Regions from separate parts of the Streptomyces sp. NPDC003038 genome, predicted to be linked through region 3. Evidence: riboswitches for the same ligand, from Rfam matches in the RefSeq annotation. Region 3 holds a riboswitch; each other region holds the start of a gene.

Region 1 (3,503 bases), on a different contig from region 3:
CGGCAGCAGGTCCGGCCGCTTCGCCTCGACATGGTCCCCGGAGGACTCCCCGCGCAGCCGGCGGCCGATCCACGGCACCAAGTGCTCGCGCGCCCACTGGATGTTGTCCCGCGTCACGTCGACCGAGCCGCGCGGCCGCTGCGGCGGCCACGGCTGGTCCGGATCGGTCGGCACCTCCAGGCCGAGCACCTGCGCGGCGCGCAACGCGACCCGGGTGTGCCCTTCCGGCGAAAGGTGCAGCCGGTCGGCGTCCCAGGCCCGCCGGTCCTGTACGGACTTCAGCGACCAGAGGTCGAGCACGGGGCAGTCGTAGCGGTCGGCGATGGCGCGGACGTGCGCGCTGTACGTCGCCACCTTGCCCCGGATGTGCCGCAGGACCGGCACGCCCCGCGTGTCGAAGCCGGTCGTGATCATGACCTTGCCCACGGACGCCGTGAGGTCGGCGACGGCCGCCTCGAACCGCTGCGCCACGTCGTCGGGGTCGCTGCCGGGCCGGATGATGTCGTTGCCGCCCGCGCAGAAGGTCACCAGGTCCGGCGCGAGCGCCTTCGCCCGTGGGACCTGCTCGGCCACGATCTGGTCGAGGAGCCGTCCGCGCACGGCCAGGTTCGCGTATCGGAAGTCGTGCTCGTCACGCTGATCGGCCAGGAGCACGGCAAGCCGGTCCGCCCAGCCGAGAAACGAATCCCCGGGTCCCGGGTCCCCCACACCCTCGGTGAAGCTGTCCCCGATCGCCGCGTACGAGCCGATGGTCTTGAGTGTCGTCGTCGTCGCTGCCACGGAACGACATCCTTCACCCCCGTGGGCGACCTACGCCAACGTAAGCAGGGGTTGACGGACCGTGATCTATACCACCCGAGGGGTAAGGAATAAGTACACGTCAGGCCGGGACCCCCTTCGGGCCCCGGCCTGACGCCGTCCGTGCTTCGACGGCGGGTGCCGTCAGATGCTCACGCCCTTCGAACGGAGGTAGCTCACCGGGCTGATGTCGGAGCCGTAGGACGGGCCCGTGCGGATCTCGAAGTGGAGGTGCGGGCCGGTCGAGTTGCCGGTGGAGCCGACGAGGCCGATGCGCTGGCCGCCGGTGACGCTCTGGCCGACCGAGACGGAGAGCGCCGACATGTGGGCGTACTGCGAGTACTTGCCGTCCGCGTGCCGGATGACGACCTCGTTGCCGTACGAGCCGCCCCATCCGGCGGAGACGACGGTGCCCGCACCGACGGCCTTGACGGTGGTGCCGGAGCTCGCCATGAAGTCCACGCCGGTGTGGTAGCCGGAGGACCACATGCTCCCGCTGGCCCGGTACTGGGTGGAGATCCCGCCGCTGACCGGGGCCACGAAACCGGAGCCGGTGGGGGCGCTCGAACCGGAGGAAGCCTCGCCGGAGGCCGAGGTTCCGGTGGAGGACCGGCCGACGGACGCCGCGGGCTTCTCGGCCTGCTTCTCGGCGGGCTTCTCGGCCGGCTTCTCGGCGGGCTTACGGGCCGGAGCCTTCGGGGTCGCCGGGGCCGGCTTGACCGGAGCCGCGGCCTGGCTCTTCCCGCCGAGCGTCAGCTTCAGGCCCGGGTGGATCAGGGACGGGTCGGCGCCGACGGCCTCGCGGTTGTCGGCGTACAGCTGCTGCCAGCCGCCCTCGAGCCGGCGCTCCGCCGCGATCTTGGAGAGGTAGTCGCCCGGAACGACCGTGTACTGGGTCGGTGCGGCCTGCACGGCGGCGACGGGCTCGGCCCGCAGCGCCACGGGGACCTGCTCGACGTGCTGGACCTGCGGCGCCTGCACGGTGGAGGCGGCGGCGGTCGAGACGGTCGGCGCACCGGCCGCCTGGGCGCCGGTGGCTCCCATCAGCGGCAGCGCGAGGGCCGCGCCACCGGTGCCGGCGACGGCGAAACCGCGGGATATCGAACCGGACTTGGGACGGCGGTGCTTACCCTTTGCAGGCATGCTGAATTCCTCTCCGGCGCCTGCGAGGTGAGCTGTCGGGTTCGGACTGGAGATGTCCGGCCGTACACATGTGGCACATGTACGGCTTCACCCCGAGCCGTCCCGGTTTATAGACCCGGAACGGCGGCTTACCTGGTTCCCCCGCTCCTGCCGCGCGTGAGTAGTCGGGTGCGGTTTCCGGGCGGCGGCAGGATTTGGCGGTCCACCCGGATCGATCGCGAAGGTAATCGAGTCCGGCCACAGGGAACAAGCCATGAATTTCCTGACGGAATCACAGGGATGGGAGATCGGCGGAATTACGGTCACCCTCCGTCCATTCCCTCCCGTCAACAACCGCCCCCGCTAGGCCATTCGCTTTTCGCGATCAGGCACTCACGGTCACCGTATGATCTGGCTCACGGGGACGGCCTGATGTCCCTTTCGATGACGGCAAGTTGTGGCGAAGTAGTGGCCAAGTAGCTCAATTCGGACACCCCAGGACGATACGGAGGAGCTCCCGTGACCCAGCAGATACCCCCGGCCCCGCTGGCGCAGCCCGAGCCGGAGCCCGAGCTGATCGGGGTGCGCAACTTCCGTGACGTGGGCGGGCTGCCGACCTCGGACGGACGGAGGGTCAGGACGGGACGACTCTTCCGAAGCGGACATCTGGCACATGCCACCGAAACCGACGCACAGTTCCTGTCCTCGCTCGGACTGCACACCGTCTTCGACTTCCGCAACGAGGCCGACCACGCCCTGGAGGGCCCGGACGTCGAGCTGCCCGGCGTACGGAACGTCAACATCCCCCTGTCGGACCCCGCCGACGGGCGCGAGTTCTGGAAGATGGTCCGCGAAGGCGACCTCGGCCAGCTGCGCTCCCTCCTCGGCGACGGCAAGGGCGCGGCCCGCATGTCGCACTCGTACCGCGGGATCATCACACACCGCACCGCCGAGCACAGCCGGGTCGTGCACGCCCTCGCCGAGGACAGCGTTCCCGCCCTCATGCACTGCGCGGCGGGCAAGGACCGGGCCGGCCTGTCGGTCGCCGTCACCCTGCTCGCGCTGGGTGTCGAGCGCGAGGCGATCCTGGCGGACTATCTGGAGTCGAACGCCCCGAACCGCCGTTACGTGGTGCAACGCAGCAGCGCGACGGCCGAGGCGCGTTCCCCCGAGGTGATGGAGCTGCTCGCTCCGCTCTTCGACGCCCGCGCCGAGTACCTGACCGCCGCCTTCGACACCATCGACGGGCACTGGGGCGGGGTCGAGCGCTACCTCGCCGAGGGTCTCGGGCTCACGCCCGACACCCTCGGCCGGCTCCGCGAGCGGCTGCTCGACTGACCCCCGTCCCGGGGGCCGCCTTCGGCGGGCCCCGCGACAGCCGGGGAGGCGGGCCGGGGCAGGCCGTCAGCCGTTGCCGACGGCCTGCTTCACCAGGGTTCTGCCGAAGTCCCACATCAAAGTGCCGCCGCCGTGCGCCTCGTCCATGACCGAGCGGAAGGCGCCGACGAACCGGGCGACGTCCCGCTCGTCCACGATCAGCGGCGGAATGAGCTTGATCACTTCCAGGTGGTCGCCGGAGACCT
Region 2 (3,503 bases), on a different contig from region 3:
TGGCCCCGCCTGGCCCGCTCCTGCCCCAGCCTGACCAGTCCGCGCAGCACCTTGAGGTGGGCCTCGGTGCGCCGCCCGGCGGCTCGGGCGGCCGCCAGCGGCTCCAGCAGCATCCTCAGCTCCAGGAGGTCGGCGGCCTCCTCCTCGGTCGGTTCGGCCACGCAGGCGCCCGCGTGGCGCCGCGTGGTCACGAACCCCTCGGACTCCAGGGTGCGCAGCGCCTCGCGGACCGGGACGCGCGAGACGCCGTACCGGCGGGCCAGCACTTCCTCGGTCAGCCTGCCGCCCGGCTCGAAGACCCCGGAGACGATGTCGTCGCGAATTGCCGTGCATACCGCGTGCGCAGGAATACGCAAGACCGGACCTCCCCCTTTTTCCGACTGCATCGTCAATGAACGCGCGTGCGCGTCCTGCGACTCTATTGCAACACACGATTATTTCCGAGAGCGGCCGGAAATCCGGAATTTTTGCACAACACGAAGACCCCGGCTCGGCGAGCCGGGGTCTTCGGTGAAGCGAGAGGGAGCGACGGCGCGGGGCGGCCGTACGCGTCAGAGGCTGACGCCGTGCGAGCGCAGGTAGGCGACCGGGTCGATGTCCGAGCCGTAGTCGGCGCCGGTGCGGGCCTCGAAGTGCAGGTGGGGACCGCTGGAGTTGCCCGTGGAGCCGGCCAGGCCGATCTGCTGGCCCGGGGCGACCTGCTGGCCGACGGAGACGTTCAGCGCGGACAGGTGCCCGTACTGGGTGTAGGTGCCGTCGTTGTGCTTGATGACGACGTTGTTGCCGTAGGCGCCGCCCCAGCCGGCCTCGACGACGGTACCGAGACCCACCGCGCGGACCGAGGTGCCCGTGGAGGCGTGGAAGTCGATGCCGGTGTGGCTGCCGGAGGACCACATGCCGCCACCGGCGCCGTACTGGGTGCTCACGTACGAGCCCGCAACCGGGGAGACGAAGGTGTTGAGGCGCTTGCGCTCGGCCTCACGGGCGGCGCGCTCGGCGGCCTCACGCTCGGCCTTCGCCTTGGTCTCGGCCAGGCGCTTGGCCTCGGAGGCACGCTGCTTCGCGTCGGCCTCGGCCTGCGCCCTGGCCGCGGTGGCCTCGGCGGCACGCTGCTGGGAGTCCGCCTGGTCCTCGATGTCGCCCACGAGGTCCTCGGCCACGACGACGGCGCCCAGGCCGTTGTCCTGCGCGGAGTTGTCGATGTCCGCCGCGAAGGCCGGGCCCGCGAGGGAGCCGACGACACCAGTGGTGGCGAGGGCGGCGATACCGGCGTAGCCGGCGGTCTTACGGCTCAGACGACTGGAACCGCGGTGCTTACCGGCGGCACGACTGCCAAACGCCATGAAGAGATTGATCCTTTCCTTCCCTCTCGCCTACCGGGTTAGCTGACGGGTTCGGAGCAGGAAGGTCTCCTACGGACCTCCTCTTGCGAGGCGGTCCGATTCACCCCAGGGACTGATGTGGGTCCCCGGCTCCCCAGGCTCGCGCCTGACGGGGACTCGGCGATTGCTGTCCGGTGCCGCGGATGCGGCGGGCACAACTGACGAACAGCACGGCCGACGCTAGGCGGATCATCAGTCAATCGCCAAACAGACACGCCTTTTTGTTGCGTACGCCACATCACATAAAAGCAACCTCACCACTTAACGGACAAAGGGGGCCCCGACGGACAAGCCGCCAGAGCCCCCTGCCAAACCGCCAGTTGGTTGTCAGTTGGTGACGACGCTCACATCGCCGATCCCCAGTGCGCGCACCGGTTCCTCGATGACCGCGGCGTCACCCACCAGGATCGTGACCAGCCGGTCGACCGGGAAGGCGCTCACGACCGCCGAAGTGGCTTCCACCGTTCCGGTTTCGGCGAGCCGCGCGTACAACTGCGCCTGGTAGTCGTCCGGGAGCTCCTGCTCGACCTGGTCGGCGAGCGTGCCGGCGACGGAGGCCGCCGTCTCGAACTTCAGCGGGGCCACCCCCACCAAGTTCTGCACCGCCACGTCCCGTTCGGCATCGGTCAGGCCGCCCTCCGCGAGGGCGCGCAGCACCTTCCAGAGGTCCTCCAGCGCCGGACCCGTGTTGGGGGTGTCCACCGAGCCGCTGATCGCGAGCATCGAGGCGCCCTTGCCGTCGGCGGTGGAGCGCAGCACCTGGCCGAAGGCGCGCACACCGTACGTGTACCCCTTCTCCTCGCGCAGCACCTTGTCCAGCCGGGAGGTGAGGGTGCCGCCCAGGCAGTACGTGCCGAGCACCTGGGCCGCCCACACCCGGTCGTGCCGGTCCGGCCCGATCCGGCCGATCAGCAGCTGCGTCTGGACGGCGCCGGGCCGGTCGACGATGACCACGCGGCCCGTGTCGTCGGCGGTCACCGGCGGCACCGGGAGGGGCTCCGCCGCATCGCCCGTCCAGCCGCCCAGGGTGTCCGCCAGCACGGCGTCGAGGTCGATGCCGGTCAGGTCGCCGACGACCACCGCGGTGGCGGTGGCGGGGCGTACGTGGGCCGCGTAGAAGCGGCGTACGGCCGCGGAGTCGATACGGGCGACCGTCTCCTCGGTGCCCTGCCGCGGGCGGGACATCCGCAGGGACGCCGGGAAGAGCTCCTTGGAGAGCTGCTTGGCGGCGCGGCGCTGCGGGTTGGCCAGCTCGTGCGGGATCTCGTCGAGCCGGTTGCGCACCAGCCGGTCGATCTCGGCGTCGGCGAAGGCGGGCGCGCGCAGCGCATCGGCGAGCAGCCCGAGCGCCTTGGGCAGGCGGGAGGCCGGGACCTCCAGGGAAACCCGCAGGCCGGGGTGGTCGGCGTGCGCGTCGAGGGTGGCCCCGCAGCGCTCCAGCTCGGCGGCGAACTCCTCGGCGGAGTGCTTGTCGGTGCCCTCCGACAGGGCGCGGGCCATGATGGTCGCCACCCCGTCCAGGCCCTCGGGCTCGGCGTCCAGCGGGGCGGCGAGGTTGATCTCGACCGCCACCACCTGCTGGCCCGGGCGGTGGCAGCGCAGCAGGGTCAGGCCGTTGGACAGGACCGAGCGCTCCGGGGCCGGGAAGGCCCACGGCTGCGGCTCGCCGGCCTGCGGCTGCGGGTGGAAGGTCATCGTGACGGCTGCGGTGTCGCTCACTGCTCCGCCCCCTCGTTCTCGTCGGACTCGTCGGACTCGTCGGCGTCACCGGCGGGCAGCGGCTCGTACACGAGCACCGCGCGGTTGTCCGGGCGCAGCCGGGCGGCGGCCACGGCCTGCACCTCCTCGGCGGTGATGTCCAGGACGCGCTGGACGGCGGTCAGCGCCAGCTGCGGGTCGCCGAACAGCACCGCGAAGCGGCACAGTTCGTCGGCGCGGCCGGCCACCGTGCTCAGCCGGTCCAGCCACTCCCGCTCCAGCTGCGCCTGCGCGCGCTCCATCTCCTCGGCCGTCGGGCCCTCGGCGGCGAACCGCGCGAGCTCCTCGTCCACGGCCGCCTCGATCGCGGGGATCTCGACGCCGCTGGAGGTCTTCACGTCCAGCCAGCCCAGCGAGGGCGCC
Region 3 (3,503 bases):
ACGTCCTCGGTCTCACCGGAGCGGTGCGACATCATGCACTTGAAGCCGTTGCGCTGGGCCATCTCGACGGCGTCCAGGGTCTCGGTCAGCGAACCGATCTGGTTCACCTTCACGAGCAGGGCGTTAGCGGATCCCTCTTCGATGCCGCGGGCCAGACGCTCGGGGTTGGTGACGAAGAGGTCGTCGCCGACGATCTGGACCTTGGCGCCCAGGCGGTCGGTGATGGTCTTCCAGCCGGCCCAGTCGTCCTCGTACAGCGGGTCCTCGATGGAGACGAGCGGGTACGCGGAGACGAGCTCCTCGTAGTACTCGGTCATCTCGGCGGCCGTGCGGGACTGGCCCTCGAACTCGTACTTGCCGTCCTTGTAGAACTCGGACGCGGCGACGTCGAGCGCGAGCGCGATGTCACGGCCCGGGGTGTAGCCGGCTTCCTTGATCGCCTCGATGATGAGGTCCAGGGCGGCGCGGTTGGACTCCAGGTTCGGGGCGAAGCCGCCCTCGTCGCCCAGGCCGGTGGACAGGCCCTTGGTCTTCAGCACCTTCTTGAGGGTGTGGTAGACCTCGGCGCCCCAGCGCAGGGCCTCGGAGAAGGACTCCGCCCCGATCGGGGCGATCATGAACTCCTGGATGTCCACGTTGGAGTCGGCGTGCGACCCACCGTTGAGGATGTTCATCATCGGAACGGGCAGCAGGTGCGCGTTCGGGCCGCCGAGGTAGCGGAAGAGCGGGAGGTCCGAGGCCTCGGACGCGGCGTGCGCGACGGCGAGGGAGACGCCGAGGATGGCGTTGGCGCCGAGCGAGCCCTTGTTCTCGGTGCCGTCCAGGTCGAACATGGCCTGGTCGATCAGCCGCTGCTCGGTGGCGTCGTAGCCGACGAGCTCCGGGCCGATCTGCTCGATGACGGCGAGGACGGCCTTCTCGACACCCTTGCCCATGTAACGGTCGGGGTCACCGTCACGGAGCTCGATGGCCTCGAATGCACCGGTGGAGGCGCCGGACGGAACTGCAGCACGGCCGGTGCTGCCATCGTCGAGGCCCACCTCGACCTCGACCGTGGGGTTGCCTCGGGAGTCCAGGATTTCCCGGGCTACGACGACGTCGATGGACGGCACGAGCATCTCCTTCTGGGATGTGACGCTGGGTGTGCGGTGGCGTGTCAGGCCGTGGGACGGCCATGCCGACTAGAGCCTAACCGGCTCCGGGCGATCGGCCCGCCGACCGCCCGGGTCCTGGGACGAAAAAGGGCCCGAATACCCTTCTTCCAGGACATAGAGCTCGCGATCCGCACGTTTGACGACCGGGCGAACGCCGCCGCCCGGCGCGTGGGGGGAGACGCGCCGGGCGGTGGGACTCTGCGTGGGAGACACGCCGCTGCGGCTATGGCCGCAGTGTTCAGCTGAGCTTCAGCTTCTGACCGGGGTAGATCAGGTCGGCGTCCGAGACGATGTCCTTGTTCAGCTCGAAGAGCTTCTCCCAGCCGCCGTTCACGCCGTTGACCTCGGCGATGGTGCCCAGGGTGTCGCCGGACTTGACCTCGTACGAGCCGTTGCCGGTCTTCGGGGCCTCGGCCTTCGGCTTGGCCGGCGCCGGGGCCGGGGCCTCGGAGCGCTCGGAGCGGGTGGTCGGGGCCTCGGAGCGCTTGGTCTCCTTCTTCGGCGCGGCCTTCTGCTCGGTCTTCTTCGGCTCGGCCTTCGGCTTGGCCGGGGTCTCGGCAGCGCCGCCGCCGGCGTACGAGGAGTTCGACAGGCCGACGCCGCAGTGCGGCCAGGCACCCTTGCCCTGGCCCTTCAGGACCTTCTCGGCGACGGCTATCTGCTGGGCCTTCGAGGCCTGGTTGGCCTGCGCGGCGTACGACTTGCCGCCGAACGCGGCCCACGTGGAGGACGAGAACTGCAGGCCACCGTAGTAACCGTTGCCCGTGTTGATGGCCCAGTTGCCACCGGACTCGCACTGCGCGACGCGGTCCCACTCGGAGGCCGTGGCGGCGCTCGCGGTACCCGCGGTCATCAGGGGCGCCGCGACGGCGACACCGGCAACACCGGCGAGCGTGACGATGCGGGCCGTGCGCTCGATGGCCGTGGAGCGGCGGTGCTTGCCCTTGCCGGAAAGCAGCATGGAGTTTCTCCTCACCGACGCCTACGAGGTGAGCTGTCGGGTTCGGGCGGATGAGTTGCCCGGCCGCGCGACCTAGCGCGCGGCTTAACCCCTAGCCGGTGGCGTGACCGTCTTTCAACGGCCGCTCCCGGCGCCTACCTTGGTTCCCCCGCTCCTGCCTTCGGCGCTTGACGCGACGACTGTTCCCTCCGTCCGCCGGCAGGATTCGGCGATGCGGTCGAAGGAGCCCGCGGTGGCGGGCGATTCAGAAGGTAGCCAGGTCTCTCCCCGATGTTCAACGAGCGACATCGGGGAGAAACGGCCCCTACTTGCGCCCTTCGCAAGGGCGTTTGCGCAGGTGAGGACCGGGTTTGCGGGAGCTCCGGGGAGTGACACGCCAGTTGACCGGAAGAGACACATGTCTCACTTGCGGAAAACGGACAATCAGACCTTTCGGTGCGCCCGAAGTGCCCCTATTCCGCGGTTAGATCCAGGTTTTGGCCGGGCTTGATCAAGTTGGCGTCCTCGCCGATGACCTGCTCATTGGCCGCGTAAAGCGCGTTCCAGCCGCCCTCGAGTCCGTTGGCGTCCGCGATGGTCGCCAGGCTGTCGCCCGACTTGACGGTGTACGTGGGCTCCGACAGCGCATCAGAGACGACGGGCAGCTCGACGGCGGGCGTACCGCGGTGCTTGCCGCCGCTGCCGTCCGTGGAGGGAGCCGGGGCGGTGGGGGCGGCCGGCGCCGTCGGGTCGGCCGAGGCGTCCGGGGAGGGCGAGGTGGAGGGCGGCGTGGTGGGCGCGGTCGGATCCGCCGGGACCGTGGGCGCACCGGGGTCCACCGGCGCCGTGGTCGGGTCGCCCGGTCCCGGGAGCACCGGAGCGGTCGTGGGGTCGCCCGGGAGAACCGGAACCGCGGTCGGGTCGCCCGGGAGCACCGGAGCCGTGGTCGGGTCGTCCGGCGGCGGCATGACGGGCAGTCCGCTGGACGGCGCGAGCGGGCCCTCGGGGATCCCGTACGACGGGCTCTCGGACGGGCTCGGCGCCACCGGGGTGGGAGCCCCGTAGTCCCTGGCGGGCGCGCCGGGGTCGGACGGTACGGCCACGTCGGGACGGGACGGGGTCGGGGCGACGGAACCGGAACCGCCGGGCAGGCCGGGGTCCACCTCGGCGGCGGGGCCCTGCTGGGTCAGCCCGGCCGACGCCGCGCACAGCGGCCACGCCTGCGGTCCCTGCGAGGCGAGCACCCGCTCGGCGACGGCGATCTGCTGGGACCGGCTGGCCAGGTCGGGCCGCTCGGCGAAGTCGAGGCCGCCCGCGCTGCGCCACTGCTCCTGGGTGAACTGGAGCCCGCCGTAGGCGCCGCTGCCGAAGTTGGCGCTCCACGTACCCCCGCTCTCGCACTCGGCGAC

The links. Region 3 has a riboswitch for cyclic di-AMP ahead of ABZX75_RS16560 (transglycosylase family protein). Riboswitches for the same ligand answer to the same signal wherever they lie in the genome.
Region 1: linked by a shared signal. The riboswitch ahead of ABZX75_RS05780 (LysM peptidoglycan-binding domain-containing M23 family metallopeptidase) and the one ahead of ABZX75_RS16560 (transglycosylase family protein) in region 3 are both predicted to bind cyclic di-AMP.
Region 2: linked by a shared signal. The riboswitch ahead of ABZX75_RS09905 (M23 family metallopeptidase) and the one ahead of ABZX75_RS16560 (transglycosylase family protein) in region 3 are both predicted to bind cyclic di-AMP.

The regions. Positions count from the first base shown of each region.
Region 1 is NZ_JBEXNN010000003.1:185,099-188,601, forward strand. Features, by position in the region: gene ABZX75_RS05775 (SGNH/GDSL hydrolase family protein) at 1-780, opposite strand, end outside; gene ABZX75_RS05780 (LysM peptidoglycan-binding domain-containing M23 family metallopeptidase) at 943-1,941, opposite strand; cyclic di-AMP (ydaO/yuaA leader) riboswitch at 1,946-2,118, opposite strand; gene ABZX75_RS05785 (tyrosine-protein phosphatase) at 2,440-3,258, shown strand; gene ABZX75_RS05790 (aspartate aminotransferase family protein) at 3,325-3,503, opposite strand, start outside.
Region 2 is NZ_JBEXNN010000006.1:59,090-62,592, reverse strand. Features, by position in the region: gene ABZX75_RS09910 (GntR family transcriptional regulator) at 1-356, opposite strand, end outside; gene ABZX75_RS09905 (M23 family metallopeptidase) at 552-1,343, opposite strand; cyclic di-AMP (ydaO/yuaA leader) riboswitch at 1,356-1,515, opposite strand; gene ABZX75_RS09900 (pitrilysin family protein) at 1,710-3,077, opposite strand; gene ABZX75_RS09895 (pitrilysin family protein) at 3,098-3,503, opposite strand, start outside.
Region 3 is NZ_JBEXNN010000011.1:115,495-118,997, reverse strand. Features, by position in the region: gene eno (phosphopyruvate hydratase) at 1-1,118, opposite strand, end outside; gene ABZX75_RS16560 (transglycosylase family protein) at 1,393-2,115, opposite strand; cyclic di-AMP (ydaO/yuaA leader) riboswitch at 2,119-2,291, opposite strand; gene ABZX75_RS16555 (transglycosylase family protein) at 2,568-3,503, opposite strand, start outside.